3 regions of the Peribacillus sp. SIMBA_075 genome follow, and region 3 is predicted to be linked to each of the others. Evidence: riboswitches for the same ligand, from Rfam matches in the RefSeq annotation. Region 3 holds a riboswitch; each other region holds the start of a gene.

Region 1 (5,655 bases), on a different contig from region 3:
TATGTAAAAGGCAGTGTGATTACGCATCACACCGCCTTCTGTCTCAGATCTTTACACGCCTCGCTTGTTGCCCCATATATAGGTATGAAGCTGTGGCAGCACTTTCACATCATTCAATTCATCATCGGCTATCACTTTATCAATTAGCTCCTCGTATTTCCTCAAAAGCCCGCTGATCAATTGACGATCATCCGCCGTACTGCTGTCGTCATTGCCGACCTGCAGATAAAAAGGAATATCGGGGTAGCGGCCATGTACATTTTTAGCATATTGATAATCCTCTTCGTTAAAGACGACTACCTTCAATGAGACATGGTTTTCAGGGTTTCGATTGGCAAGGTTCGATATGATTTGGTCGAGCACCGTAAAGTCCGTGTTCATTTTTGAACTCGGCGGCTTAGGAGAAATAGTCAATTCATCAATATCGAGAAACCAATCCTGCCATCTGCTCCCTTGTGTTTCGACACCTATTTTCATTTTATTTTCATGTAGGATCGCTACCAGGCTGTTTAAGTTTTTCAGCAGTGCCGGGTTTCCGCCTGATATCGTCACGAAGGAAAAACCGGCACCCCCAATCCGCTTCAGCTCATCCCATATTTCCTCGGCAGTCATTTGGACGGTATCTTCCTTACCGGTTCCATCCCAAGTAAATGCGGAATCACACCAGGCACATGAATAATCGCAGCCAGCCGTCCGAACGAACATGGTTTTTTGGCCAATGACCATTCCCTCACCTTGGATGGTCGGTCCGAAGATTTCCATAACCGGGAGTTTACTCACTTTCCATCCACTCCCGTCTGGCTTCGGCATAGCTTGTCGGCGTTTCGTATAGTCGAACGAATTCGACCCTAGCACCCTCATATTCCTTTAATGAAAGGGCTTCGGCCATTTTTTCATAAATCCAGACAACCATATTTTCAGCCGTAGTGTTCATGAGCGGCAAGGTTTCATTCAAATAACGATGATCAAGGTGGATTTCAATTTCATTTTTCCATATATCCTTGATGTCCCCGAAATCTATCATCAAACCGCGTGAATCCGTATACCCGCTCAATCCGAAAATGACCTTATACGTATGGCCATGCAAGTTCTTGCATTTTCCTTCATAGTCATGTAGATGGTGTGCTGCGTCAAAGGTAAATTCCTTACTGACCATGACCCTTTTAGTTGTATATTTCAATTGGCTGCGCTGAATATCTTGATCTATTTTTTGGAGTTTATCTACTATAGTAAAACCGTACATCACGAAAGCACCTTCCGTCTGCTTACATAGTCATCCAATCCTTTTTTCCGCAACTTACATGCCGGACAATCTCCACAGCCGTCTGATATGATTCCGTTATAGCAAGTCAGGGTCTTTTCGCGGACAAAGTCGAACGCGCCAAGCTGATCGGCAAGTTCCCATGTTTCCTCTTTATTAAGCCACATAAGCGGCGTATCAATCACGAATGACTGGTCCATCGACAAGTTCAAGGTCACATTCAACGATTTAATGAATACATCCCGGCAGTCCGGATATCCGCTGAAATCCGTTTCACAGACACCGGTGACAATATGTTTAGCGCCAAGCTGACTGGCCAACACTCCGGCAAACGATAGGAACAGTAAATTCCGCCCTGGTACGAACGTCGACGGCAATTCCCCGTCTTCCCCGTCCTCCACTGCAATGTCACTTCTCGTCAAAGCATTCGGTGCCAGTTGGTTCAGCAGCGACATGTCAAGGATATGATGGTTCACGCCCAATTCCTTGGCAATCTCTTGAGCGCATTCGATTTCCAAGCTGTGCCGCTGATTATAATCAAACGTCACCGCTTCCACTTCCTCATATCTCTCCATCGCCCAGAACAGGCACGTCGTACTGTCCTGACCTCCGCTAAACACAACCACTGCCTTTTCTTTCTTCTTCATTTCTATAAAACTCCTTTTTACGGAAAAAAACAGCACCCTAAGAAAAGAGCACTGTTTCTCCTTAGTTTTTTTGAGAGGGTAGCTAGAACCTCTTCCGCCATAACGCGGAATATTATATTTTTCCAAGTCAATAGTAACTTGAAAACGAGAAGAAATCAAGATGTTTGGATTATGGAAAATCACACCTAACGGAAAACTTGGTTATCTTCTCATCTGCTTAAATAACCCATTATTTATCCGATAAAAAAAGAGGGAATAAAATATCGATAAAGGGGTTCATTAATTTGAAAAGTATTAAAGGAAAGATATTGGCAGCATTTTCACTCATCATATCTTTGTGTATCATCTTAGGAGCATTTAATATTTATAGCAGCAATAAGTCACTTGTACATTCCAAAGATATCATTAGCCAAAAATTGCCGATTCTAATTGATGAAGAACAACTACTCAATAATGTTGCACAAAGAAGCGCACTCGCAAGAGGCTATATTCTATATGGCGACGAAAGTAATAAAGAGAAGTTCTTAAAATATACCGAAGAAAGCAAAGTCATTCAGGAGGATCTATTAGCCTAAAGTGATTCTGAAAAAACGAAGGAATTGATTGAGAAAAGCGTGGATTGGAGAACGATTATTATAGACCGCGTATTTACACAATATGATCAAGGAAATGAAGAACGTGCTATAGAAATACTAAAGGATGAAGTTGCACCAATAAGCAATGAATTGATGGATGGGTTTAGAGAGCTGGCTTCCGAACGCGAAAAAACGATTGTCGATTTAGGTGAAACCGTCATCGCAAGCGGGAAATCGGTTAAGTCTACAAGTATCATCATATCCATTGCGGCAGTCCTTATCGGCCTTGTGCTTGCACTTGTGACTGCAAACCTCATTACCACCCCCCTCCTTAAAGTCAGGGACAGGATGAAAATGGTTGCTGACGGAAAACTGAATCATGAGCCCCTGGAGCAAAAGTCAAATGATGAAATGGGTGAATTAACGGTATCCGCCAACCAAATGCAGAAAAACCTTCGTGATACGATCGAAAAAATGCTGGTTGTATCCGAATCCGTTTCCAACCAAAGCGAGGATCTGACTCAATCGGCAAATGAAGTGCAACAGGGCAGCAAACAGATTGCGGCTACCATGTACGAACTTTCGGAAGGCTTGGACTCACAAGCCAACCGGGCAGCTGAAATGGTCCGCATGATGGATGATTTCACCGGCAAGATCGAGCAGGCCCATCTTGAAGGAATGGAAGTATCGCAAAGTTCGACCGAGATCCTATCCTTGACCAAGGAGGGCACCACTTTAATGCGCAGTTCGGTCCAACAAATGCAAATGATTGACGGAATTGTCAAAAATGCCGTCGGGCAAGTGAAAAGGCTCGATTCTCAATCACAGGAAATCTCACAGCTTGTGCAGGTCATCAAAGATATATCCAATCAAACCAACCTATTGGCGCTGAATGCAGCCATAGAAGCTGCACGCGCTGGTGAACATGGCAAGGGCTTCGCCGTCGTCGCAGCTGAAGTGCGGAAACTCGCTGAAGGGGTCACACAATCCGTTGGGGATATCACCGATATTGTCACCGCTATTCAAACAGATTCAAAAACGGTCGTCCACTCCCTGGAAGATAGTTATACACAGGTGGATGAAGGCACGAAACAGATTACGCTCACCGGCCAAACCTTTGAAACAATCAATCACTCTGTCGGGAATATGGGAATGAAAATACAGCATATTACAGCTGAATTGAACTATATCTCCAAAAATAGTAAAGAAATCAATCAGGCCATCGAAGATATCGCAGCCGTAACTGAAGAGTCCGCGGCAGGAATCGAACAAGTTTCTGCCTCCGCTCAACAATCCAGCTCTTCGATGGATGAAGTCACGAATCATGCCTGTGAACTCGCATCTTCCGCTGAACTGCTAACCGAACAGGTCAAGAAATTCCAATTATGATACTAGAAAATTTCCCGTCACTTGAACGCGGGAAATTTTCTTTTTCTCCCCTTCATTGTTTCGTTTTCGTGTATTTGGGGTATAAAAGACTATACGCATTAATCATCATGAAAAGTTAATAATCATAAAAAGAAAAATCTATCAAAAGGGTTGGAAGTGAATATTTTCTTTTGTTTTCAGAATATTTAGTGTATAATGAATTTATTAGGAATATTCTTACTGAAATACTTCTCACTCCCAATACCCACTTACTGGAAATCACCAGTACAAGAACTCACTTGATCCAGCATTTCATTTCAACCCAATGCACGGGCCCTTATACTCAGTAAGGTTCATTGCACGCTTTCTTGCAAACCAAACAATTCACAACTTTTTTCACACAAAAAGCATAATTTTCACTCCAAAATTGTAAAAAAAGGTTAAATTTCACCAACAATGTGTTACTATTAAACCAAGACCTTTTAACCCCATAAGGAGGAATTCATATGAAACGTTTTTTCAAATTCATGGCAGATTTTAACGAAAGAAAAGCACTAGATCGGAAAAACAACAAATTCTTTCGCAAAGAATACGAAAATTATATGAAGATGAATTCTGAAAATCAAGGTAGGAGGAGATTAGCTCCTAGACTTTATGTGATTGAAGGCGGTAAAAAAGGCCCCAACATTGAAATTTCTGACAGAAAAAAATCCAGTTAACCTGATTCCTTCAAAAAATAAGCTACTAATGTTGTAGTTTATACCCTACAAACGTCGCATTCTCCATGATAAACGGAGATTCATTACCCAAATCATTCTTTTAAAATATAAAAGCCGAAAGCTCAGATATACTTCTGAGCTTTTTTTATTTTTCTTTTTTCTATTAACACTATATTAATAGAAGTAACTAGGTATTTTTTAAATAAATTGGATTAACCTTAGTTTATTTCATGTTTTAGGTAAAAGTCACAATATAGGCCCACGGGTATTTTTCTAGAAAAATACCCAAAACTTACAAAAAAAGAGATGTGTTCTTTTACTCATCTTTGGTCATATTCATAAAAGTCCGACTACATGTGTCTATAGATGCACCATCTTACATTGAATGACAAATACGTAAATATTGTAACGTTTAGGTCAAATTAATGGGTATAAACAATCAATAAATTGTAATAAACCTCACTTTTAATAACAATTCATTATCCAAATACAGATATTAAGAATCGGGTTCAAATGCCTATAAAACTATTTTAATTGTATTCATAATGGCCATTTATTAAACTTTCCATATTTTAGTGTAAATAAATCAAGGTTTTACTCGACTTTCTCCATATCTTTGGACTCATAAAACATTTTATTCCATTAGATACTATTACACTCCTATATACATTTTTTGCAAAAAGCTGACAACTGTTATATTACGATAGAATAATTGGCTCTTGCCTATTAAGTTTAAAATCATGTAGTGTGTATTCAGTAAATCAAATATTTAAAAAAAGAGAGGTTAAAAAATGGCACCAATATTTATTTGTGCGATCTTTTTACTTGGCTATGGCATCTTCGAACAAAGACGCCATCAGAAGCGTCTCGATTCCATTCCGGTACGTGTGAATGTAAACGGTATTCGAGGCAAATCGACTGTAACACGTCTAATAACAGGTGTGATCCAGGAAGCTAAGTACAAAACAGTAGGTAAAACAACCGGAACATCAGCTAGAATGATCTACTGGTTTACCGACAAAGAAAAACCGATTAAACGCCGCCCAGAGGGACCGAACATTGGAGAACAACGGCGTGTAGTTAAA
Region 2 (5,655 bases), on a different contig from region 3:
ATTTCTTCATGTCTCCTGTACTTCCGGTAAACCCGTGAAGTAAAAGAACAGCTCTTTTTCCACCTCTGTATGTGAATGACTCAGGTGCTTTCACTTTCATCTATCTAGGACCTTCTTTCTGCTCTTGTTGATAAATAGAATCTAAATGATTTTCAAAAAAAAATCAATTAATACCCCTTGAGTGGGATTTCTTCTATCCTATTCCGTATTTTCATTCAAACAGATAAATCATGTATTTATTATCCTTACCACACTCTTTACAACTCATCCGTTCCGAAGCACATTTTACTATGATTGATTTTATTTAGCAATCGTCATTTAACCATTTTTTTAAAGAAAAGTAAAATGCACCTTGTAATACGATGTACATCGTATTACACTAAAAGCAAATGATAAAAGAAGGTGATTATTTGGATAAAGAATTGATGAAGGGAAGCATTGACCTCCTTTTGCTTTCACTTCTTTCACAAAAAGAGCTGTATGGCTATGAAATGACGAAGATTCTTAAGCAAATGAGCGAGGGGCAATACGAAATCAGTGAAGGTACCCTATATCCGGCTCTTAAGCGTTTAGAAAGAAAGGAATTTATAGAAGGGTATTGGAAAGAGTCTGAGTCAGGACGAAGGAAATATTATCGTATCACGGACAGCGGCAGAACCGAACTTGAACGGAAACGCAGCAGCTTTACCTTCCTTGAAAATTTAGTTCGGAAAAGCGCGGAGGATTTCTGATGAAAACAACATTTGAAAAGTATGTAAAAAAAATCGTCAACCAAACCGATTGTACCAAGGAAGAAAAAGAAGATATGTCTGAAGAACTGCTCCTCCATTTGAAGTTGAGCCGGGATGATTTAATAAAGCAGGGGAAGACCCCAAAAGAAGCCGAGAAAATGGCATTAATCCTTTTTGGCGACGAATGGGAAATCGGCAGTCAAATTCAGCAGGCCATCTTTCCATACCGAAAAGAACTTATGCTTACTTTATCCATCGTTTCAATTCTTTTTACGTTTTCGGTGTATGCGCTGCAACTATTCCAAAAAGGAGATGCTTACATCGGCTGGCTTCTTTTTTCGATACTGACTAGCGCAACTTTACTCTCACTTACACTTAACCTCCTAGTCTCTATCAACCGGAAAATCATGGTCAACACCGTGTTAGTGACCCATGCCCTTGTCTATGTATATGGATGGGGAATCGCTTCCGCCCTTGACTTCACATTATTTCCTTTATTCAGCTTGATTATGGCAGCAATTCTCCTACTATCTCTTTACCTCATTTACAAAACAGCCTTGGTTCTTCCGGGATATAGTGGAAAGACTTTAAAAAAAGCAAAACTTCTGCACATTTTCAATATTTCACTCGGCATCTTGATTTTGTCAGTTACCTTATTTTTCTTATATGCTTTTTTAATCTTCTCAAGTGAAGTCCAGCCGTTTATGCTTTTATTTTTCATCCCGACCGTCTTATGGATTTCGTTATATACCCTACAGATTAAACTGTTAAAAAAGCTTCCTGTTGCTTCAAATATATGTGCTGTTTTACAGGTATTACTTGTTCTAGCCATTATTGTTACGATGATGATACTCTACCGTTAAGGAGTCCTTCAAATGAAAAAGATGCACATCTATCTCATTCTGATCACGCTTGCGATTGTGACTGTCTTGTTTGTCATCGCCGGATTGATCTTTAAAAAAGAAGAAAATGAAAAGCAGCAGGGCTTAACCAATCAATACGACGTATCCGCCCAAGGAACAATTGCATACGTCACACACATTAAGGGGAAACCACAATTAAAGCTCTATAATCCTGCATTATCCATTGAAGAAAAAGTCCTTGAATTGAGCAACGATGAACAAATCCTTGACCCGACTTATTCCTACGAAGGGGATATACTTGCCTTTATCGTAGCTAAAAAGAACCAAGAAGAAGATTCAACCAGTTCCATTCACCTTTTTGATATGAAATCACAGAAAATCAGTGAATTATTCAAAGCAGACTTCCTGGTCACAGAACTCGATTTCACAAAAAGCGGCCGCTCTCTCTTTTATATCGGAGCCGGTACGTTTAAAAACTACTCGCCGATCACGGGTCCCCGCCCTCACGATCTCGATATTTACGAGTTTGATATAGAAAAAAAGGAGTCCATCCAACTAACCTCTTTTAAGAAATATGGTCTTAGTTCCCTAAATGTCTCCCTTGATGGAGAAGCCGCTTATTATCAAACCGATGATGACGCGGATGCTAAAACGGCTGATGATATTTTTGAAACGCATCAACGGATTTTCAAAGTGAAATTTGACAAATCAAGTGTCGAAACTGTCACAGATTCTAAACGTGATGTCGACATTTTTGATTTCACAATTACCCCTGATGAAAAAACGATGATTTTCCAGTCCATCTCCAATGAGCAATCAGGCAGTACCTATATTTATGAGCTATATAGCTATGACCTCAAAACCAAGACCGAAAAGCAGCTGACCCATCTTCAAGGATACACAGATCGCCCAGTCATCAGCAGCGATTCAAAAAATGTCTATTTTATGGTAGACAAGAAATTCGGCAAAAGCGATCCACAGTATCACCTATATAAAGTGGAGATTGATGGAGCCAACCCCGAAGAAATTTTGTTGCCTAATTAATAAAAAAAGGATTCCCGCACCAATTATTGACGGTGCCAGAATCCTTTTTTTATGGGGTTACTCGTGAATTTGGACTGTTTACTCGTAAGTTTCGCACATTTACTCGTGAATTCATGCTACACTCCTGGTTTCGCGCTGTTTATTCGTGGGTTCGGCTATTTACTCGTGAATTTTGCACATTTACTCGTGAATTCCGCACGTTTACTCGTGAATTTCGCGCGTTTACTCGTGAATTTCGCACGTTTACTCGTGAATTCATGCTACACTCTTGATTTCGCGCTGTTTATTCGTGAGTTCGGCTATTTACTCGTGGGTTTCGCACGTTTACTCGTGAGTTTTGCACATTTACTCGTGAATTCATGCTACATTCTTGATTTCGCGCTGTTTATTCGTGGGTTCGGCTTGTTTACGTGAGTTTTGCACGTTTACTCGTGAATTCCGCACATTTACTCGTCAATTCATGCTACACTCTTGATTTCGCGCTGTTTATTCGTGGGTTCGGCTATTTACTCGTGAATTTTGCACATTTACTCGTGAATTCCGCACGTTTACTCGTGAATTCATGCTACACTCCTGGTTTCGCGCTGTTTATTCGTGGGTTCGGCTTGTTTACGTGAGTTTCGCACATTTACTCGTGAGTTTGGACTATTTACTCGTGAATTTCGCACTTTTACTCGTGGGTTTCGCACGTTTACTCGTGAGTTTTGCACATTTACTCGTGAATTCATGCTACATTCTTGATTTCGCGCTGTTTATTCGTGGGTTCGGCTTGTTTACTCGTGGGTTTCGCACGTTTACTCGTGAATTCATGCTACACTCTTGATTTCGCGCTGTTTACTCGTGGGGTTCGGCTATTTACTCGTGAGTTTTGCACGGTTACTCGTGAGTTTCGCACATTTACTCGTGAGTTTCGCACGTTTACTCGTGAATTCATGCTACACTCTTGATTTCGCGCTGTTTACTCGTGGGGTTCGGCTATTTACTCGTAAGTTTTGCACGTTTACTCGTGAATTCCGCACATTTACTCGTGAGTTTCGCACGTTTACTCGTGAATTCATGCTACACTCTTGATTTCGCGGTGTTTACTCGTGGGTTACTCCAGTCACGCAAAAAAAGGACCTAATTTGGCCCTTTTTTGTCTATTCCCTTATGTTTCCGATAATTGGCGCAGGAGAGCTTCATACATTCCCCCTTGACATGCGGACCATATTTTTCGCGAAAGGCCTCGAGGCAATAGCATTTATCTTCTTCCTTTTTGGTTCCATCCATCGGTGCATCCCTCCTAGAATTCAACCGGAGACTACGCGCTTTTCCAGTCTTACGTTGATTCGTCCCAACAGTACGGCACCGATAGACTGAATGACTGTTTTAACGATGATTTGGCCGATAATCGCAGCGGGTACGGCTTCCCATGGCAATATATTGGCACCTAGTGGACTTAGGCCAATCACGACAAATATCACCGAATCGAAAAACCCTCCAACGATCCCGCTGTAAAATACCCTCCAACTCATCGGGAGCTTTAACCGGGTATAAATTTCCGTATCCGCTGTTTCTGCCACCACGAACGATAATGCGGAAGCAAATACAATCAATAACGTATCTCCTAATAAAAATGAAACACATGCAGATAAAATAAGTGCGGTGACGATACACATATAGGTTTTCGCACGGCCGAATTTATTCTGGACCAGATCTCGAAAGATGAAGGTTCCTCCGATGAGCAATGTACCCATCGGAATGATGAACATTCCCAAATGTAATGGATCAAAAGCTGCTGTAACCACATTCGCCGTGACGATGGATACTAAATAAAATAGAATTCTTAACATTTAATTCATTCTCCTTATACAGAAAAAACAGCACCCTAAGAAAGAGCACTGTTCCCCTTAGTTTTTTTGAGAGGGTAGCTAGAACCTCTTCCGCCGGAGCGGATTATCATTTCCTTATTTATCGTAGCTTGAAAACGGTTGGAAATCAAGAAGTTTCCATATGGCCTGATCCTAAAATGTATTCAAGCTTATATCCTTTCAATAATCGCCTTATGATTTCGTTTTGGTCACTGGGAATGGTGCGAATCCACGGATTTCATTTACAGACTCGATAAGCCAATATCCGCTTTGCCAAAGCTTAACACTTAGCAAATGTTCCTCTGATTTTAAGGCTTTTGCCGATTCCTGTCGCAGAAAACTGCTTGACCGGCTGTATATAAAAAGCAGACAATCATTGATAGAGCTATGATACGATTTTGATATTGCAACCCTTATTGTTTTTATTCGGCACGGACTTGATAAGGAACCCTAGAAGTATAAACGCGAGGAGGAAAAAGAATAATGAAAAAACCAACGTTTGTCTATCCTATTTATATCGCAACCACACCAGAGAAGCTTTGGGAAGCCCTAACGAGTGGCGAATTCACAAAAAAATATCACTTTGGATGTCAAATCAAGTCATCCTTTCAAGAAGGCGCAACCGTTACATATTTGCTGGAAGATGGACGAATCACTGATCATGGAAATGTACTTAAGTGTGAGCCGCTGCAACTGCTCTCTTTTACATGGAACACGATAGGAGACGAAACACCCCGCGAGGATCCTGCTCGGGTCACTTTTCAACTGCAGCCAATGGATGATTCTACTGTAAAGTTAACACTTACGCATGAAGAGCTACTGGAGACCGATTTCGTATATGGTGACAATACCTTTAAGGGCATAAATAATGGATGGCCAGCTATTCTATGTAACCTGAAGAGCTTGCTTGAAACTGGACGGACCTTGCCGCCAATATATGTAGATCGGGTTAATTAGGTGTTAGTGGGAACTTATTTAAACATATCGAAAGTGAGCTGATATAGTATGGATACTCAAATAACTACGAAATTTAAAATAGGCAAGCCAACTAATGAGGTGTTTGAAGCCATAGTAACCCCTGAAAAAATCGGAAATTTCTGGTTCTCATCGAGTTCTGAAAGATGGGAGCAAGGCAGGACGCTTACATTGAGATATAACGAATACGAT
Region 3 (5,655 bases):
GAGCAGGATGATCATGAAACTTGAAGATATCATTAAAGAACGGCGCAGCATCAAACGATTTAAGGACATTCCTGTTCCTATTGATACCATCCGATCACTATTGGAAACTTCGACATGGGCACCGAACCATAAACTTACCCAACCATGGCGCTTTGTCGTGGTGCATGGTGATAGCCGATTAAAACTCGCAGAGGCAACCCGTGCTTTCATGTCAGGCAAAGAGAAGGACCCGGAAAAGAAAGAAGCAGCCGGACAGCGAGGATATAATAAGCTTATAGATGTACCGATGTTTGTCGCGGTGATCATGGAAGAGAATCCGAATCCTATGACACGTGAAGAAGATTATGCGGCTACAAGTGCCTTGATCCAGAATTTCAGCCTGCTTGCCTGGGAACAAGGAATCGGGCTGATATGGGAAACATACGGCATGATACACAGCATCGAGTTTCGTGAAGCTTTAGGCATGAAACCCGGAGAGAAGATTGTCGGCAGCCTTCACGTCGGCTATCCCGATATGATCCCTGCCCCACGGCCAAGGAACGCGATCGATCAACTCCTGACAATTATGGACTGATATAAAAGGAAAGCCTCCAATCTTCTATTTGGAGGCTTTCCTTTTATATTTAAGAGCAAAACGCAGGCAAATGTTGTTTTTCACTTATAATAACCCCTTAAAGAAGATTATTTAATAGCCGGCACCTTAATTTTCAAGTTGAATTCTTCACTTTTATAGGTGAAATCCAAATACCCTTGATGTTTTTTCACGATATCAGCGATGATTTTCGTACCCATCCCTTCATGCTGCCCCCATTTCGTGGTTTGACCGTATTTTTCAAACAGTCCGTCCAGAATGGGATTAGGTACTGGCAGACAACTGTTACTGCATGATAATAGGTACATACCACTCCGTTTATAAAAATGGAGCGTAATTTGGGCTATCTCCCTTCTTTCCTCCTGCCATGATGCAGCAGCTTCTATCGCATTTGCGAGGACATTCCCTATCAGTGCCACAACGTCATGATCCTTTAAAGGTAAAGATGAGAGGGGAACGTTTAACTATTTATCGCCCATTACCATGCTCGTCATTTTGCCGACATTGTTTTTAGGAGGCACAGGTTTACATGAGTTAACAAACAAGCACTTCCTGCTGCCGATTTTAAACATCTTCGCACTCTTTAAAGAATTGATATATGGTGTGATTGATATTCAGAATATCTTCCTTACAGCCAGCTCCCTCGTCATCTTGATCATCCTCCCCTTTGTTGTCTCAAGAATATTATTCTTAAAGGACAAATGGGTCCTGAACTAAACATGACGCGCTGAACCCTCAGCGCGTCTTTTATTCATTTGAACTTAGCGGGGACAATTCATATCCAAAAAAACCTCCCTTTTCAAGGAGGTCCCTAAACGTTCTTACTCAAAAAAACTCGTGATATAAGGCCTGAATGGCCGTCTCTTCACTGTTCCCTTTCACACCGAACATCATGCTTACTTCCGAAGAGCCTTGGTTGATCATTTCAATGTTCACCTTTGCTTCGGCCAGCGCTTTTGACGCCCTTGCCGTTGTACCGACATTATGACGCATTCCTTCACCTACAATCATGATCAAAGCAAGATCATGCTCCACATTCACCTCATCGGCATGTAGCTCTTTCTTGATTCGTGAAATGATTTGCTTCTCGGTTTCACCCTCCATCTGGTCCTGCCTTAGAATAAGTGTCACATCATCGATGCCTGATGGAATATGCTCATACGAAACTCCGTAATCTTCAAGGATATGCAGCAGTTTCCGGCCAAAACCAACTTCCCGGTTCATCAAATATTTGCTAATGTAAATACTGCAAAATCCTTTATCACTTGCAATCCCAATAACTGGCCCATTCGTATTATCCCGTGAACTTACAATGCGGGTCCCTTGTGCAGCCGGATTGTTTGTATTTTGTATATGGACTGGTATTCCCGCACGGAATGCAGGAATCAGCGCCTCATCATGAAATACCGAGAAACCGGCATAAGAAAGCTCCCGCATTTCACGATAGGTCAATTCCCTGATTCCCTTCGGATTGGAAACCACATTTGGATTCACCGCATAAACGGCATCCACGTCCGTAAAGTTCTCATACAAATCGGCTTTGACCCCATTCGCAAGAATCGAACCCGTAATATCGGAACCGCTTCTTGAGAATGTTAAAACCTCACCATCTAACGTGTATCCGAAGAACCCTGGGAATACTACGATTCCTGGCTCATCACGTAGAGCATATAACCGATCATACGATTCTGGCATCACCTGGGTAAATCCATCTTCATCCGTTACGATCAAACCAGCCTTCTTTGGATTTATATACTGAGCCTCTACACCACGGCTTTGAAAATAACCTGCAACCAGCTTAGCATTATTATCCTCGCCACTGGCCATTAAAGCATCCAAATAGCGCTTCGGGTTAGATTGGTCTCCATGCAACAGTGCTTTTAGATTTCCATGAATCCCAGTGATGACCTCCTCGGATATATCCAGCTCTTCAGCAATGCTCGCATAGCGGGATACCACATCTTCTATCAAATGCTCTCCGTTATCCCCGCGCAGCTGCTGTTCCGCAGCCTCAATCAATAGATCCGTCACCTTTATATCATTTGAATTGCGTTTCCCTGGAGCCGAAACGACAACAATCTTCCTCTCTGGATCAGCAACTACAATTTCGAATACCTTTTTCACCTGTTCACCTGACGCAAGTGAACTTCCGCCAAACTTTGCAACTTTCATCACGACATCCCCTATTTTTGAAAATATTCTGTCAAAATTAACTCTTCCTATTATTACGTTTTTTCACGAAACAATCAAGTGTTAATTCCTCCACAGGAGGACATTTGTGTTTTTAAAGAATACAAAATAGTGAGTTTACTGAATGAGAATAGCAAAAAACCAAAAAAAGACAACGGCATAAGCCAGTTGTCTTTTTCTAATCTTTAGCGATTATCCACCGTTTCCGGGTATAAGTCATGATTCATCAAGCGGTAATCCGCCATTTTCTCATACTTTGTACCTGGTTTACCATAATTTGTGTAAGGATCGATGGAGATTCCGCCCCTAGGTGTAAACTTGCCCCAGACTTCAATATATTTGGGATCCATCAACTCGATTAAATCATTCATGATGATGTTCATGCAGTCTTCATGGAAATCACCATGATTACGGAAGCTGAATAAATAAAGTTTCAATGACTTGCTTTCCACCATCTTCACACTTGGAATATAGCTGATGTAAATGGTTGCAAAGTCCGGCTGGCCCGTTATTGGACATAAGCTAGTGAATTCCGGGCAATTGAATTTGACGAAATAGTCCCGGTTCGGATGCTTGTTATCGAATGATTCCAGAATTTCAGGCGCATAGTCAAATGTATATTTTGTCCCTTGATTCCCAAGCAGTGTGATATCTTTTTTTAATTCTTCTTCTTTTCTTCCAGACATAAAAAGTCCTCCTCATCCACGTTTGTCAGGGGAGATTCATAAAATGGGCCTCTATATAACAAAAACCATATCTCCTCAAAGATATGGTTGATTCGCAAAAAAATAATCAAAGCCATAGTTTTTTTAAGAGGGTGAAGCTATGAACCTCTCCCGTTTATCGGGAAATATTTAAAATTGTCATAGTAAATATAGAAAAAAAAATCTAATCTGTCAATCTACTTTTTATTTAAGTTTGATTCCTACACGTATTCGGCTTAAAATGTAGAAGAAGTTTATCCTACATGAAGGAAGAGATTAAAGCAATGTGGATTTTTGCGGCTCTTATCACCAGTTTATGTTTCGGAATCAATAACAGCATTTTTAAATGGAGTAACGGAAAGGGTTACTCAAAGGTACATATCCAATTTTTCTTTTATTTTACCGCCTTCATCATGTCACTTTTATATAGCGGATTTGTAGATGGCTTGACTACTAACTGGCCATCCATCTTGCTTGGTGGAGCCATTGGTATACTGAACGCTAACGGTAATATCCAGATGGCAAGTGCCTTTGAAAAAGGACCGGCAAGTTTGACATCACCACTGATTGCGGCAAATGCAATATTTCCCATCCTCTGTGCTGCATTAATTTTTCATGAGCATATTTCTTCACTGCAGTGGAGCGGAATTGTCTGCATGCTGCTCGCTACCCTTGTCATTCAGTATACACCTAATGCTAAGGGCAATCATCAATATTTACCTTGGATGATGCACACATTATTCGCGATTTTCTCATTTGGTGTGCTAGGTATCTTAATGACGACATCAACCCGTCTTCATTTAAACTCCCTTGATATCCTAGTATCAATGTATGGTGGCGGAACACTTTATCTCATTTCGGCATTAGCCATCAAGAATGAGAAGATTAAGTTAATGGAAGTGAAAATTGGATCACTCGTAGGGTTATTAAGCATCATAGCCTATGGATGTTATTTCTTTGCATTAAATACTGGAATCGCCAGCATCATCTTTCCTGTCGTCAGCCTGAACTGTTTAGTTGTCGTATTCGCTGGTTGTTATTTATTCAAAGAAAAACTTAAATCCTATCAAATTGCCGGCGTACTTGCAGCATTAATCGGAATTATCTTAACGAAAATATGAATAGTTAATTTTACAAAAACAACCTGGCTGTTATGCGCACACAAGCCAGGTCGTCTTTATATAGCCGCAAAAAAGGGTATGGTCTGACCCCAATACACAAGCCTTGTACACATAAAAATAGGCTCTTTTCGTAAAGATTGTTGTTTTTAAAACGAAACTATTTAAGGTTGATTGGAGCAGAAGTGCGAGACTCCTGCGGGAGCAGCGGGACAGGTGAGACCCCACAGGCGTTTACGCCGAGGAGGCTCACCGCCCGCACCAAGGAAAGCGAGCATCTGGAGGGGAAATCAACCACAACTCACTACCTGGTAAATAGCAACAAAGTATGTGAAAACAGCCTAAAAATAAATAAGGAAATGGAGTCTGTCAAAAAAAGTGTTGACATCCCCTTAAAAATATCAGATAATTTTGAATATTAAATCCCCACACTTGCTACTTCGCAATGTTTGAAAAGTCTTCCCCCACGGGTATAAAAGAAGTAGGTACAACCACCTCATTACTGAACCAAGAAAGGAAAGATGCATAATGGTAAAAGTTACAGTAACAGTTGATTTCCAAGGAAAATCTTATCAAACTAACGTCCTTACTAAACCAGGTACTAATCAAGAAGAAATTTTACAACAAGCCTTTAATCAAGTGGAAAAACAATGGAAAGCTTAAAAAAGCAGGCATCGCTTTAGATACCTGCTTTTTTTATTACCCTTTTAGACATAATCATCAAAATTACTTTTCGCATTTCAATCCAGATTTATTGTATTTCATTTATAGTATTCTAATGAATTTTTTCTATTCAAAGAACTCCTCGATAACGATTTTCCCCTAAATCCACTTTTAATAGCTTTTCCCACATAATACCAATTTGGATGTGTCAGTTTGTGAACATTCAACTCTCAATCTGAATCAGAAAAAAAGAGCGACTTTGTTTATGTTCCTTTTAAACTACATCCCTTATTAATGGCATTGAACGTTCCTGAAGGCTATTGGAGAGCAGACTATACGCAACTACTTTCTTCTTGTACTGTTTAACTACATCCACGTGGTCGTTGTA

Evidence for each region. A riboswitch is a leader RNA that binds a small molecule or an ion and turns the genes downstream of it on or off. The one in region 3 is predicted to bind preQ1.
Region 1: it holds a riboswitch for preQ1, as region 3 does, so the genes downstream of both, queC (7-cyano-7-deazaguanine synthase QueC) here and queF (preQ(1) synthase) in region 3, are expected to answer to the same signal.
Region 2: it holds a riboswitch for preQ1, as region 3 does, so the genes downstream of both, SB775_RS22920 (VUT family protein) here and queF (preQ(1) synthase) in region 3, are expected to answer to the same signal.

The regions. Positions count from the first base shown of each region.
Region 1 is NZ_JAWRYN010000046.1:19,623-25,277, forward strand. It holds gene queE (7-carboxy-7-deazaguanine synthase QueE) at 52-780, opposite strand; gene queD (6-carboxytetrahydropterin synthase QueD) at 773-1,243, opposite strand; gene queC (7-cyano-7-deazaguanine synthase QueC) at 1,243-1,908, opposite strand; PreQ1 riboswitch class I at 1,964-2,006, opposite strand; gene SB775_RS22970 (CHASE3 domain-containing protein) at 2,193-2,483, shown strand; gene SB775_RS22975 (methyl-accepting chemotaxis protein) at 2,508-3,872, shown strand; gene SB775_RS22980 (hypothetical protein) at 4,358-4,570, shown strand; gene pgsB (poly-gamma-glutamate synthase PgsB) at 5,362-5,655, shown strand, end outside.
Region 2 is NZ_JAWRYN010000046.1:10,893-16,547, forward strand. It holds gene SB775_RS22875 (alpha/beta hydrolase) at 1-100, opposite strand, end outside; gene SB775_RS22880 (PadR family transcriptional regulator) at 411-731, shown strand; gene SB775_RS22885 (permease prefix domain 1-containing protein) at 731-1,594, shown strand; gene SB775_RS22890 (TolB family protein) at 1,607-2,638, shown strand; gene SB775_RS22895 (hypothetical protein) at 2,702-3,052, shown strand; gene SB775_RS22900 (hypothetical protein) at 3,049-3,255, shown strand; gene SB775_RS22905 (hypothetical protein) at 3,252-3,461, shown strand; gene SB775_RS22910 (hypothetical protein) at 3,458-3,709, shown strand; gene SB775_RS22915 (hypothetical protein) at 3,758-3,907, opposite strand; gene SB775_RS22920 (VUT family protein) at 3,928-4,470, opposite strand; PreQ1 riboswitch class I at 4,522-4,564, opposite strand; gene SB775_RS22925 (SRPBCC family protein) at 4,972-5,445, shown strand; gene SB775_RS22930 (SRPBCC family protein) at 5,494-5,655, shown strand, end outside.
Region 3 is NZ_JAWRYN010000009.1:98,950-104,604, reverse strand. It holds gene SB775_RS09850 (nitroreductase family protein) at 8-574, shown strand; gene SB775_RS09845 (GHKL domain-containing protein) at 682-1,011, opposite strand; gene SB775_RS09840 (aspartate kinase) at 1,418-2,764, opposite strand; gene queF (preQ(1) synthase) at 2,968-3,468, opposite strand; PreQ1 riboswitch class I at 3,577-3,622, opposite strand; gene SB775_RS09830 (EamA family transporter) at 3,750-4,607, shown strand; gene SB775_RS09825 (BA3454 family stress response protein) at 5,133-5,267, shown strand; gene SB775_RS09820 (YfmQ family protein) at 5,542-5,655, opposite strand, start outside.